DNA from 4 places in the Janthinobacterium sp. GL_088 genome. Region 1 is predicted to be linked to each of the others. Evidence: predicted binding sites of a transcription regulator. Region 1 holds the regulator's gene; each other region holds the start of a gene.
The links. The regulator sigma-54, encoded in region 1, starts transcription at its own class of promoters, with help from an activator protein. The targets are predictions, from matches to a motif close to TGGCANGNAANCTGCTTT.
Positions count from the first base shown of each region.

Region 2: the regulator sigma-54 is predicted to act here: its motif matches at 2,174-2,191, upstream of adh (aldehyde dehydrogenase).
Region 3: the regulator sigma-54 is predicted to act here: its motif matches at 1,525-1,542, upstream of AC3IQ7_RS19695 (urease accessory protein UreD).
Region 4: the regulator sigma-54 is predicted to act here: its motif matches at 1,876-1,893, upstream of AC3IQ7_RS15845 (circularly permuted type 2 ATP-grasp protein).

Region 1 is NZ_CM174453.1:802,677-806,147, reverse strand. Features, by position in the region: gene hpf (ribosome hibernation-promoting factor, HPF/YfiA family) at 1-354, opposite strand, end outside; gene AC3IQ7_RS03580 (RNA polymerase factor sigma-54) at 424-1,902, opposite strand; gene lptB (LPS export ABC transporter ATP-binding protein) at 1,907-2,662, opposite strand; gene lptA (lipopolysaccharide transport periplasmic protein LptA) at 2,662-3,243, opposite strand; gene lptC (LPS export ABC transporter periplasmic protein LptC) at 3,269-3,471, opposite strand, start outside.
Region 2 is NZ_CM174453.1:1,295,566-1,299,036, forward strand. Features, by position in the region: gene AC3IQ7_RS05895 (TonB-dependent receptor family protein) at 1-771, opposite strand, end outside; gene AC3IQ7_RS05900 (beta-propeller fold lactonase family protein) at 976-1,932, shown strand; gene adh (aldehyde dehydrogenase) at 2,277-3,471, shown strand, end outside.
Region 3 is NZ_CM174453.1:4,414,353-4,417,823, forward strand. Features, by position in the region: gene AC3IQ7_RS19685 (urease subunit beta) at 1-278, opposite strand, end outside; gene AC3IQ7_RS19690 (urease subunit gamma) at 300-602, opposite strand; gene AC3IQ7_RS19695 (urease accessory protein UreD) at 628-1,494, opposite strand; gene AC3IQ7_RS19700 (two-component system response regulator) at 1,632-3,471, opposite strand, start outside.
Region 4 is NZ_CM174453.1:3,520,631-3,524,101, reverse strand. Features, by position in the region: gene AC3IQ7_RS15855 (hypothetical protein) at 1-574, shown strand, start outside; gene AC3IQ7_RS15850 (sensor histidine kinase) at 643-1,800, shown strand; gene AC3IQ7_RS15845 (circularly permuted type 2 ATP-grasp protein) at 1,929-3,383, shown strand; gene AC3IQ7_RS15840 (alpha-E domain-containing protein) at 3,377-3,471, shown strand, end outside.

The DNA of each region.
Region 1 (3,471 bases):
GACGACGGCTTCTTCCTCGGAGTTGTCTGGCAGATGCTTGATCGCCTCTTTACCGTGCCCTTGCACTTTGGTTTTGTATTTCATCACTTGCCTATCGAGCTTGTCGATCAGGGTATCGATCGCGGCGTACAGGTCGTGCGCCAAGCTTTCCACATAGACAGTCTTGCCACTCAAACGCAGGTTGACTTCAGCCTTTTGACGTTTTTCTTTCTCTTTGAGGTTATCCACGGTCAGAATCACGGCGATATCGATGACTTGATCGAAATGACGTTTCACGCGCTCCAGCTTCGTTTGTACGTATTCACGGATGGCTGGTGTCACTTCGAGATGATGTCCGCTGATGGTGAGATTCATACACACTCCTAAAGATGATCGGGTTCGTGCGGTCCATCCTATCCGGCCCGCAGAGGAACCGAAAAAAACTTACAAACACTTACGCAGGCTCACTGGCGGAATTTTCAACGCTTCCCGGTATTTGGCAACAGTACGTCGCGCAATCACCATGCCTTGTTCCCCCAGCATGTCCGCAATCTTACTGTCGGATAAAGGATTTTTAGGGTCTTCTGCTCCTGTCAGTTGCACGATCAATGCCCGTATCGCCGTCGATGACGCTTCGCCCCCCGCTTCGGTGGCGACGTGGCTACCAAAGAAATATTTCAACTCGAACATGCCGTGCGGGGTCAGCATGTACTTTTGAGTTGTTACCCGCGAGATAGTACTCTCGTGTAAACCCAGTGTATCAGCTATTTCACGGAGCACAAGGGGGCGCATGGCAACGGCCCCATGCGAGAAAAAGTTCTTTTGTCTTTCTACTATCGCCTGTGCCACGCGCAGGATCGTGTCGAAGCGCTGGCGCATATTCTTGATCAGCCACTTGGCTTCCTGCAACTGTGCGCCCATGGCGCCCTCGCCCTTGCCCTGCTTGAGCAAGTTGGCGTACATGGCGTTGACACGCAGGCGCGGCATGACGTCGTTGTTCAGGGTCACTTGCCAGCCATTGCGCGCGCGCTTGACGACGACGTCGGGCACCACGTAATCGGAGACGTCCGAGGCGAATACGGCGCCCGGATGCGGATTGCACTGGCGAATCACCGTCTGCGCCTCGCGCAAGTCTTCATCGTCGCAATCGAGGGCTTTTTTCAGCTTGTTGAAATCGCGCTGGGCAAACCAGGCCAGGTGCTTTTCGACGATGACGAGGGCCATGCGCCGCGTCACCATGGCGATGTGCGGCAAGCGCTTGATTTGCAGCGCCAGGCATTCGGACGCATTGCGCGCGCCCACGCCGGGCGGATCGAAACTTTGCAGCAGCGACAAAGCCGTGCGCATCTCGTCGGTGTCGATTTCCAGCTCTTCCGGCAGGCGTGCCAGGATGTCGTCGAGCGACTCTTCCAGGTAGCCATTGTCGTCGAGCGCGTCGATGATCAGCTCGACCAGCGCGCGATCGCGCAATTCCAGCACCGTCACGCGCATCTGCTCCATCAGGTGCTCGCGCAGGGTGCAGTGATGGGCCTCCAGTTGCGGACGCGAATCTTCATCGTCGGGCGCCTTGCCCCGGCTCGCCTCGCTCCAGTCGCTGTCGCCGCCCTCGGCGGCGGCCGGGCTGTCGCCCGCCTCGCCATCAAAGGTTTCCGCTTCGGCCGGCGCGGCGGGCGCGTCCTGGCCTGGCGGCTGGGGTGGCGCTTCGGCCGGCGCTGCCGTGGAACTCAAGGCCCCGTCGGACAGCAGGCGCAGCGAACGGTCGAGCGGATCGTCGAGGCGTTCAAGCAAGGGATTATCCGTCAGCAATTGCTCTAATTCCTGGTGCAATTCCAGGGTAGACAATTGCAACAGGCGTATCGATTGCTGCAACTGCGGCGTCAGTGCCAGGTGCTGCGAAGTGCGCAGCTGCAATGATTGTTTCATTGGCTTACATGCGGAAGTGTTCGCCCAGATAGACCCGGCGTACCGACTCGTTCGCGATGATGTCGTCGGGGCGTCCCGACGCCAGCACCGAACCCTGGTTGATGATGTAGGCACGGTCGCAAATACCCAGCGTCTCGCGCACATTATGATCGGTGATCAGCACGCCGATATTGCGCTCCTTCAAGAAACGCACGATGCGCTGGATCTCGATCACGGCGATCGGATCGACGCCGGCGAACGGCTCGTCGAGCAGCACGAAACGGGGATCGGTGGCCAGCGCACGGGCAATTTCCACGCGGCGGCGTTCGCCACCGGACAGCGACAGCGCCTGGTTCTCGCGCAGCTTTTCAATCTGCAAGTCAGCCAGCAATTTATCCAGCCGCTCCTCGATCTCGGCCTTCGTCAGCGGACGGCCTTCGACGGTCTGGATTTCCAGCACGGCGCGGATATTGTCTTCCACCGTCAGCTTGCGGAAGACGGATGCTTCCTGCGGCAGGTAGGACAGGCCCATCTGCGCGCGGCGGTGGATCGGCAGGCTGGAAATGTCCACGCCGCTGATATCGATGCTGCCGCCATCGGACGGCACCAGGCCGACGATCATGTAGAACGATGTGGTCTTGCCGGCGCCGTTCGGGCCCAGCAAACCCACCACTTCGCCGCATTCGACTTGCAGCGAAACATCATGCACGACTTGCCGCTTGCCATAGGTTTTTTGCAGACCGCGAACGATCAGGGTGCTGCCGCAACGTGTATTGTCCATTATTTCTTTCCTGGCGCGGGCGTGGCCGGCGCTTTCTCCGCTGCCGGCGCCTTGGTCTTCGGCTGGATCACCATGCGCACGCTGCCGCCATCCGCGGTGCTGGTGCCGCTGTTGGAATTTTCCATCGCGAATTCTTCCTTGCGGCTGTCATACGAGATGAAGGCGCCATTCGCCACATCGGTCACTTTCGCGCCTTCCAGGCGCGTCAGCTTGGCTCTGGAAAACAGTTTCACCACTTCCGTCTTGTTGTCGTATTCCACGCGCTCCGCTTCGCCTTCCACCCACAGGTCGCCCGCGCCATCGCGCTTCTGGCGGAAGGTGGCGAGCTTGCCGGGGTCGGCCCAGAAGGTAATGAACTGGTAGCCTTGCGGGTCTTCCGTGATCAGGGCCCGGCCCGCCTTCATGGTCAGGGTACCCTTGACCAGCACGACGTCGCCCGTCAGGGTGCGCACCTGCTTGATGTCATCGACGTGGCCGCTACGTGCCGTGATGACGGCTTCCTTCTCGGAATCGGCCTTCTCGGCATGCGCCCCGCCCATGATGGCCAGGGACAATACGGTCAACAGCAAGATGTTCTTCATAGTATGGTTTCCTTGTTTCATTCTGTCATTTTGCCGCCGCGGCCGGGCGCGGTTTCGGCGGGAGGACCATGCGCAGCGCATTCTGCACTTCCACCACGCCGGTGGCGTTATTCGCCTTCATGCCGACGCCATTGATGCGCGAGGCGCCCGTCAGGATATCGACAGGCACGTCCGTTTCCATTCTTTCCTCATCCGGGAACACCGTCAGCGCTTCCGTCTTGACCGTCA
Region 2 (3,471 bases), 490 kb from region 1:
CGGATCTTGCGTGTTGCCTTGATGCAGGCTGTTGGCGACGATGGTCAGCTTGCTGTCCGCCGTGGGCTTGACGGTGATCTTGCCGAATGCCTGTTCGCGCGTGGCGGCGCTGTGGTCGCGGAAGCCGTCCGTGCGGAAACGCGAGCCGTCGAGCACGTAGCCAATGCCGCCTGCCTGGCCTTGTGCCGTCAAGTCCACCTTGCTGGTGCCGTAGCTGCCGCCCGTGACATTCAGTTCGACGGACGGGGGATTTTGCCCATCCATGGAAAACAGCTGGATCACGCCGCCCGAATGGTTGCCGTAGATGGCAGAAAACGGTCCGCGCAGCACTTCGATGCGCTCGGCCGTATCGAGGTTGAAGGTGGCGGCCTGACCCTGGCCGTCCGGCATGCTGGCAGGAATGCCATCGCTGATCAGCTTGACGCCGCGCACGCCAAAGGCCGAGCGTGCGCCGAAGCCGCGCGACGAGATTTGCAAGTCTTGCGCGTAGTTCTGGCGGTTTTGCACGACCAGCCCCGGCACGGCCGCCAGCGCTTCTGACGCGTTGACGCGGATTTGCCCATCCTGGATGCGGGCGCTGTCGACCACGTCGATGGACGCCGGCACTTCCTGGCTGGGGTGGGCGATGCGGCTGCCGCTGACGACTACCGTATCCATCAGTTGCCCGTTGGCCGGGTCAGCTGCCTCGGCGGCAAAGACGTGGGGGGCCAGGGTGGCGCTGCCGGCGACAAACAGGCTGGCGATGGTGTTCAGGCGGAAACGATGCTGCATGCGGATTCTCCAATGTGAATAAAAGCCTGCTTGAGCGCGTGAGCGCCACAGGTCTGCATAGTTGTATCAAGCAATATGCCTGCCATGTCTCCATTGGTGGGCGGAAATTATACGCGTGTCAGTGGCACGGCGTTTGCATACAGCAATGTTCAGATGCGCCGATGCAGCGCGCTTTTCCTGTGTTTTTCCATTGAAAAGGTGATTATGCCCAACTTCTTCTCGCGCTTGCGCCAGGTGTGCTGGCTGTTGCCGGCGCTCGCCAGCACCGCCGTCCAAGCCGCTCCCTTTGCCTATGTTCCCAATGAAAAGTCGGGCACCTTGAGCGTGATCGATACGGCCACCGACCAGGTCGTGCGCCAGATCGTGGCGGGCAAGCGTCCGCGCGGTATCGCCGCCGACCCCAGCGGGCGGCAATTGTTTGTCACTGACGCAGCCAGCAGCGCCTTGCTGCTGATCGATAACACTGGCGGCGCGCCCGTGCGCACGGTGGCGCTGGGCAAGTCGCCCGAAGGCGTCAGCGCCTCGCAAGACGGTAGTCATGTGGCCGTGGCCGTCGAGGAAAACAATAGCGTGGCCTTGCTCGACGGCCATACGGGTAGCTTGCTCGCCGACATCCAGGTGCAGGGACGCAATCCGGAACACGCCGTCTTCAGCCCCGATGGGCGCTGGCTGCTGGTCAGCGCGGAAGAGGCCGAGCAAGTCGATGTCATTGATGTGGCGCAACGCCGCCAGGTGGCGTCCATCGCCGTGGGATTGCGTCCGCGCGGCATCGGCTTCAGTCCGGACTCGGGCCGCGCCTATGTGGCGTGTGAACTGGTCAATGCCGTGTATGTGATCGACATGGCCGCGCGCAAGGCGATTGCCACCATTCCAGCTGGCAAGAATGCGAATGGTATCGCCGTCCACCCCAGCGGCAGGCAGGTGTATGTCTCGAACGGCATCGACGGCACGGTGATGGTGATCGATACGGCCAGCAACAAGGTGACGGCCACCATTCCCGTCGGCAAGCGCCCGTGGAATATGGCCCTCACGCCCGATGGCGCCAAGCTGTACGTGGCCAATGGCCGTTCGAACAGCGTTTCCGTCATCGACACGGCCAGCGCGCAGAAGGTGGCCGATATTACCGTGGGTGAATTGCCCTGGGGCGTGGTGATTCGTTGATGCCTTGGTGGCACTGGCGCAGGTGTTCCAGTCTGGTACACCTGTTCCATTGTGCAGCGGCGACGGAGCGGTGCAGCAGGGCTGGCGCGGATTGGAACAGGACGGCGCCACCTTGTTCAAAACGCACACACACCCACGCCTGCCTTCTTGCCCGGGGCGTGCGCTGAAAAGCGCGCCGGTGTTGACGCCACGCCCTTGTAACAAGGGTAAAACCGGCTAAGTTTGTAGTGGGATGGTGAGCTGGCACGGCATTTGCGGAAGACTCCGTGTACTCCCCCCATCTGTACCAGGACGTTTGATTTTAATTAAGTAATTCCATTCTAATTAACCCGATAGAGGACGACATGAATCTCGCAGACATCAGCAAACTGGGCGTAGCCAATCCCTTCAAACAACGCTATGACAATTACATCGGCGGCAAATTCGTTGCACCAGTAAAAGGTGAATACTTTCCCAACATTACGCCGATCACGGGCTTGCCGTTTTGCGAAATCGCCCGTTCCACGGCCGAAGACGTCGAGCTGGCGCTGGACGCCGCGCATGCCGCCAAGGATGCCTGGGGCAAGACTTCGCCTGCCGAGCGCGCCAATATCCTGAACCGCATCGCCGACCGCATCGAACAGAACCTGAGCCTGATCGCCACGGCGGAAACCATCGACAACGGCAAGCCGATCCGCGAAACGATGAATGCCGACATTCCGCTGGCCATCGACCATTTCCGTTACTTCGCCGGATGCATCCGCGCGCAGGAAGGTTCCGTCGCACAAATCGATGCGGAAACCTATGCCTATCACTACCATGAGCCGCTGGGTGTCGTGGGGCAGATCATCCCGTGGAATTTCCCGATTCTGATGGCCGTGTGGAAACTGGCGCCAGCCCTGGCCGCCGGCAATTGTGTCGTCTTGAAACCAGCCGAGCAGACGCCGGCATCCATCATGGTGTTGATCGAGCTGATCGGTGATCTGCTGCCGCCGGGCGTGCTGAATATCATCAACGGTTTCGGCCTGGAAGCGGGCAAGCCGTTGGCGTCGAGCAAGCGCATCGCCAAGATCGCCTTTACGGGCGAAACGGGCACGGGCCGCCTGATCATGGGTTACGCCGCGCAAAACCTGATTCCCGTCACCCTGGAGCTGGGCGGCAAGTCGCCGAACATCTTCTTTGAAGACGTGATGGATGCCGACGACGAGTATTTCGACAAGTGCCTGGAAGGCTTCACCATGTTTGCGCTGAACCAGGGCGAGGTGTGCACCTGCCCATCGCGCGTGCTGATCCAGGAATCGATCTACGAGAAATTCATCGAACGGGCCCTGAAGCGCGTGGCCGCGATCAAGCAGGGCAATCCGCTCGACTCGTCCACCATGATCGGTGCGCAGGCGTCGCAGGAGCAGCTGGAAAAAATCCTGTCCTACCTCGACATCGGCCGCCAGGAAGGCGCGGAAGTGCTGGCCGGCGGCGAACGCAACACGCAGGCGGGCGACCTGGAGGGCGGCTACTACGTGCGTCCGACCGTGTTCAAGGGCAATAACAAGATGCGCATCT
Region 3 (3,471 bases), 2.9 Mb from region 1:
AAGCCGTAGACCTTGCGCTCGCCCGCCAGCGCCACCAGTTCCACCGTGCGCTGCTGGCCCGGCTCGAAGCGCACGGCCGTGCCGGCCGTGATGTTCAGGCGCATGCCGTAGGCGCGCCAGCGCTCGAAGGCCAGCGCCGGGTTGACTTCAAAAAAGTGGAAGTGCGAGCCTACCTGGATCGGCCGGTCGCCCCGGTTGGCCACCACCACGGTGGCCGTGGCGCGCCCGGCATTCAAGCTGATTTCGCCTTCTTCCAATTGGTATTCGCCTGGGGTCATGAGGAGCTCCTTCTCAAAAGACTACGGTATCGGGTGGTGCACGGTCACCAGCTTGCTGCCATCGGGGAAGGTCGCTTCCACCTGGATATCGGGGATCATCTCGGCGATGCCATCCATGACGTCGGCGCGCGACAGAATTTTTGTCCCGTCCGACATCAGCTGCGCCACCGACTTGCCATCGCGCGCGCCTTCCATGATGGCGGCGCTGATCAGGGCCACCGCTTCCGGATAATTCAATTTCAAGCCGCGCGCCAGGCGCCGTTCGGCCAGCAGCGCGGCCGTAAAAATGAGCAGCTTGTCTTTTTCTCGGGGAGTCAGGTCCATGTTTTTCCTTGCGCTTCTTTCCTGATTAAGTGTTCCAGATGCGGGGCACGACGGCGTCGCGTCCCAGCATGGCGGGGCGCAGCAGCTGCCAGGCGGCCAGCATGACGCGCCGCGCCGCCTCGCTGTCGCCGCACAACAGGCGCACCACTACCAGCGATTTCATGTGCGTGGCGCCAAACACGGCGCCGGCCGGCACGGCGATCTCGCGCACGGCTGCCAGTACGGCGGGAGAAACGGGCGCGCCGACGGCGATCAGGGTGGCGCACACCGTGTGTCCTCCCAGGCCCAGGGGGCTGGCCATCAGTGCGCCGCCCGCGGCCAGCACGCCCTGCTCCCACCACAGCAGCTTGCCGCCGCGGCGGATCTGCACCTGCTGATCGATGCTGCCCGTGTTGAAAATTTCGCCCGAGGCGCTGCGTCCCAGGCAGACGATGTCGCAGCCGATGTAGCTGGCGTCCGGCGCCAGCTCCACCTCGTGGCGCAGGCGCACGCAGGCCTGGTCGAAGAAAATGCTCTCCTGCGGCAGCCACTCGATGGCGGCGCCGGCACCGGCGCGCAGCACGATATGCTGGCCCGAGACATGGCCGTTGGCGCGGTACCACTTGGCGGCGCCGGGCGACGTGAGCAAGGCGCGCGCGCCCTCGCCCACTGTGGCGTCGACGGCCAGCTGGTCGCCGCCCACGACGCCGCCCGGTGGATGGATGATGATGGCGTGGCAGACGGCGTCGCCTTCCGGATACAGGGGCTTTTGCACGCGCAGGGGGCCACTGTGCGTGCGCTCGACGAGGCGGCTGACGCCATCGTGCAGCGCAAAGCCCAGGCGCAAATGCGCCTGCCAGGCGCTGTGCGCACTGGCTTCATTCGGCGTGACTGGACGGGTACTGTCTGGCATGCGGAGCAATCGCGTAAATAAGCGATTACCTAAGCAGGATATGTGCCAGCATCAGGGAAAGGAAAAGTGAGAATCGTGCACCGCGCTGCAGCGGATGCACCGGCATGGTGCATTGGCCGCACCGCAGTGCTTGCCTCCTACGCCACGGCCAGGGTGCGCCGTTCGCGCAGCAAGGCCGTGAACGCTTCGGCAGCCAGGGGACGGCTGAAGTAATAGCCCTGCATTTCATCGCAGCCGTGTTCCGTCAGGAAGTCGACCTGTGCGCGCGTTTCCACGCCTTCGGCGATGACGCGCATGTCCAGGTTGTGCGCCAGTGAGATGACGGAGCGGGCGATGGCCGCGTCGCTGCTGCTGGTGGTGACGTCGTCGACGAAGGATTTGTCGATTTTCAGCACGTCGATGGGAAAGCGTTTCAGGTAGCCCAGGCTGGAATAGCCGGTGCCGAAATCGTCGAGCGAAATGCCCACGCCGATATCCTTCAGGCGCGTGAGGGCCGCCACGGCCTTGTCCGGGTCGCCCATCACCGTGCTTTCCGTGATTTCAATGCCCAGGCAGGCGGGTGCGATGCCGTACTTGCGCAAGGCCGTCTCGACGAACGGCACCGTGCGGTCTTGCGCGAACTGTTTGCCGGACAGGTTGACGGCCACCTTGACGCTGCCCAGGCCCGCATCGTGCCAGGCGCGGATTTGCGCGCACACGCTTTCCAGCACCCATTCGCCGATGGCCGTGATCAAGCCATATTCCTCGGCCAACGCGATGAACAGGCCGGGCGGCACCTTGCCCAGCACCGGGTTATCCCAGCGCAGCAAGGCTTCCGCGCCCAGCAAGGCGCCCGTGCGCAAGCACATCTGCGGCTGGTAGTGCACTTCGAATTCATCGCGGCCGATGGCGCCGCGCAGCTGCTGCTGCATCGCCAGGCGGGCGCGGATATCGCTGCCCATGCGCTCCGTGAAGAAGGCGTAATGATCGCGCCCCATTTCCTTGGCGCGCACCAGGGCCGTGTCGGCGTGGCGCAGCACGTCGTCGAGGCTGTCGCCGTCGGCCGGGCACATGGCGATGCCAATACTGGTCGTCAGCGCCAGGCGCTCGCCATCGACGCTGAGTTCTTCGCGCAAGCCGGCCAGGATGGTTTGCGCCAGCGCAAGCGTGCGCCCCAGCAGGGCATCGTCCTGCAGCAGTATCTGGAATTCGTCACCGCCCTGGCGCACCACCGTGTCGCCTTCGCGCACGCAGCCGGACAGGAAACGCGCCACCACTTGCAGCGCCTTGTCGCCCACGGCCTGGCCGTGCGAATCGTTGATGTTCTTGAAGCGGTCCAGGTCCAGGCACATCAACACCACTTGCTGGCTGTCGCGCTGGGCATTCGCGCGCGCCTGCTCGAAGCGCTCGCGCAGCAGCACGCGGTTCGGCAAGCCCGTCAGCGCGTCGTGGTAGGAGAGGAAATCGATCAGATGCTGCTCGGCCTTGCGCTCGCTGATGTCGAGGAAGACGCCGATGTAATTGACGACGGCGCCATCAGGCCCGTGCACGGTGGAGGCGCTGAGCAGGCAGGGATAGGTGTCGCCGCTCTTGCGCCGCGTCTGCACCTCGCCCGACCAGCAACCGCTGCTGCGCAGGCCCTGGCGCAAGGCCAGCAGCACCGCTTCGCCCGTGTGTTCGGCATGCAGGCGCATGATGTCCGTGCCCACCACTTCCTGCGCCGCGTAGCCGGTGATGCGGGTAAAGGCGGGATTGGCCGTGACGATGACGCCGGCCGGATTCGTGATCAGGATGGCGTCCTGGGTCGCTTCGAAGACTTGGCCCGACAGGCGCAGCAATTCTTCATTGGCGCGGCGGATCTGCACTTCGCGCGCCAGGGTGCTGGCCACCTGTTCCAGTTCGGCCGTGCGTTCGGCCACCCTCCGCTCAAGGTTGGCGCGCTCCTGCGCCAGTTGCAGCTGCGCCCGCGCCAGGCGCACGTGGGCGTCCGTGCGGGCC
Region 4 (3,471 bases), 2.7 Mb from region 1:
GCTGTCGCGCGCCGTGGGCCGGCTGGCCGCACCGATGGCCCGCTATTTCGTCATCCACGACACCAGCTACCCGAATTTCCTGCTGGAATCCATTCCCGCCCATATCAACGACGCCAGCTGGGATTTCAACGATTTTACGACGCGCAATCCGGCGCTGGGCGGCGGTCCGAAAGGCCATGTCTACGTCAACCGCCTCGGTGATTCATTGGCCGTGCGCGACTTTGGCACGGCCAGCTATGCCAGCAAGCTGGAAAAGGACAAGCCGTCGCTGACGGGCCTGTTCCTGCACGTGGAACTGGTGCAGCCGCGCCACTCCGTGCCCGGCGGCGGCAAGGGCAACGATGGCCTGGCGCCCGATCCGGGCTTTACGCCTGCGCAATACGAGCGCCTGGCCCTGCTGTATATCGCCGCCAGCGTGCGCAAGGGGACGTGGCTGATCCCCGCCTTCCACGCCGTGCTCGATACGGGCTTTGCGAATGGTCATGATGACCCACAGAACTTTTCCCTGGCCGAATGGTCAACCACGCTTTCCCGCCTGCATGCGGCCCTGCGGCTGGCCGAAACTGGACAATAAAGCGTTTCCCTGACGGCTGAATTGGCGCATACTATTAAGAGCATAGCCATTCCTGTCAGGGAGTTCAGGTGAATATTGCAACGGATCATCAGGCGGATCACCAGACCGGCGTGCGCCAGCCATTGCAGCGCGCGCAGCGCATCTTTGCCATACGCGACGCCGTCCTTGGCGCCTGGGAACAGCGCGTGCGCGCCAGCGTGCGCGGCGCGGACCGCTTGCTCACACCCATCCTCATCAACACCTTGCCAGCCTTTTTCGACAACCTGGCCGAAGCCCTCACCCCAGGTCACCCGCGCGACAATGCGACCAGCAACAGCAACGTGCCCGCCGTGCATGGCAACGAACGGGCGCGCATGACCAATTACGGCCCGGAACAGGTGATCCAGGAATACCAGATCTTCCGCGACTGCTTCGCCGCCACCGCGCATGAGTCCGGTATCACCTTGCGCAGCAAGGATTGGCAAGTGATCAACAAGTCGATCGACGTGGGCATCCGCGAATCGATACGCGAATTTACCAGCATGCACGAAGGTTTCCGGCGCCGCGTTGCGGCCGGCCTGTCGCACGACATGCGCAATCCGCTGGCCGTCATCAGCACCAGCGCCCAGTTGCTGCTGCGGCCAGCGGCCCCGGAACGGGTGGTATTGCTGGCGCACAAGATTGTCGAACACAGCAAGCGGCTCGACAGCATGATCGAGGAATTGCTCGATGGCCTCAGCTACCATCAGGGCCAGCAGTTGCCGCTGGTGCTGAGGCAGTTTGACGTGCTGCCGCTGGTACACGCCGTGGCCGGCCAGGTCAACCTGCAGCGGCCGGACAAATGCCAGGTCAGCGGGCAAGCCGTCGTCGGCTGGTGGTGCGAGAACTCGCTGCGGCGCGCGCTGGAAAACCTCGTCGGCAATGCCCTCAAGTATGGCGACGACGCACCCATCAGCGTGCACGTGGAAGCGGTCCACGAACGCCTGATCGTCACCGTGCACAATGGCGGCCACGCCATCGCGCCGGAACAGGCCGCACGCATCTTCGACTACTTGCGCCGCGAGAACGACAGCCCCGCCCCAGGCTGGGGCATCGGCCTGCCCTTCGTGCAGAGCGTGGCCGAAAGCCACGGCGGCAGCATCGCCGTCGACAGCGCGCCCGAAACGGGCACCAGCTTCATCTTCGACGTGCCCGTCGATTGCCGGCCCTTCGTCCAGCCCGCCGACGTCCCCAAGAGTGACGATTAGCGCACCAAATTAGTGCAAAGAATGGCGCAACGCCACAAAAGTGCTCATCTTTACACCTTCCCTCGGCTCCCCTGTTGGCACGCTTCCTGCTGAGCTATACGTAGACACGGCTCAAGGGAAATCACAACATGGCAAATTTTTTCAATGAAATGACTGCAAATGAAGTGGGTACGGACAGCAAGGTACGTGAACACTATCGTGAATTCAGCAATTGGCTGGAACAGCAATCCCCCGAGACCATCGCCCGCAAGCGGGCCGAAGCCGACCTGACGTTCCGCCGGGTCGGCATCACGTTCGCCGTCTACGGCGACGATGCCGGCACGGAACGCCTGATTCCGTTCGACACCATCCCGCGCATCATCCCCGCCGCCGAATGGGCGCAGATGCAGACAGGCCTGGTGCAGCGCGTGCAAGCCTTGAACATGTTCATCCATGATATTTATCATGAACAAAACATCATCAAGGCGGGTATTATTCCCGCCGAGCAAATCTACAAGAATGCCCAGTACCGCCCGGAAATGCAGGGCATTGCCGTCGCCTCCGACATCTATGCCCACATCGCCGGCGTCGACATCGTGCGCGCGGGACAGGGCGAATTCTATGTGCTGGAAGACAATCTGCGCGTGCCGTCCGGCGTGTCCTACATGCTGGAAGACCGCAAGATGATGATGCGGCTGTTCCCGGAACTGTTCGCCCGCAACCGCATCGCCCCCGTCGACCACTACCCGGACATGCTGCTCGACAACCTGCGTTCCGTCGCCCCGATGGGCATCGATGACCCGACGGTGGTCGTCATGACGCCCGGCATGTACAACTCCGCCTACTTCGAGCACGCCTTTTTGGCCCAGCAGATGGGCGTGGAACTGGTCGAGGGCAAGGATCTGTTTGTCAACGACAATTCCGTGTACATGCGCACCACGCGGGGACCGAAGCGCGTCGACGTGATCTACCGCCGTGTGGACGACGACTTCCTCGACCCGCTGGCCTTCCGCTCCGATTCCTCGCTGGGCGTGCCGGGCCTGCTGTCCGTGTACCGCGCCGGCCGGGTGACCCTGGCCAACGCCATCGGCACGGGCGTGGCCGACGACAAGTCGATCTATCCTTTTGTTCCCGACATGATCAAGTTTTACCTGTCGCAAGAGCCGATACTCAACAACGTGCCGACGTACCAGTGCCGCAAGCCGGCCGATTTGTCCTACGTGCTGGCGAACCTGGCGAAACTCGTCGTCAAGGAAGTGCATGGCGCGGGCGGCTACGGCATGCTGGTGGGGCCCGCGTCCAGCCTGGCGCAAATCGAGGATTTCCGCCAGCGCCTGCTGGCCAATCCCGGTGGCTACATCGCCCAGCCGACACTCGCCCTGTCCGCCTGCCCCACGTATGTGGACGCCGGCATCGCGCCGCGCCACATCGATTTGCGCCCGTTCGTGCTATCCGGCAAGACGATTTCCATGGTGCCCGGCGGCTTGACCCGCGTGGCGCTGGGCGAAGGCTCGCTGGTGGTCAACTCCTCGCAAGGGGGCGGTACCAAGGATACCTGGGTACTGGAAGCCACATCCGCTTTTGCAGGAGAAAAAACATGCTGAGCCGCACTGCCGATCATTTGTTCTGGATGGCCCGCTACACGGAGCGGGCGGAAAACACGGCGCGCATGCTCGACGTCAACATGCAAAC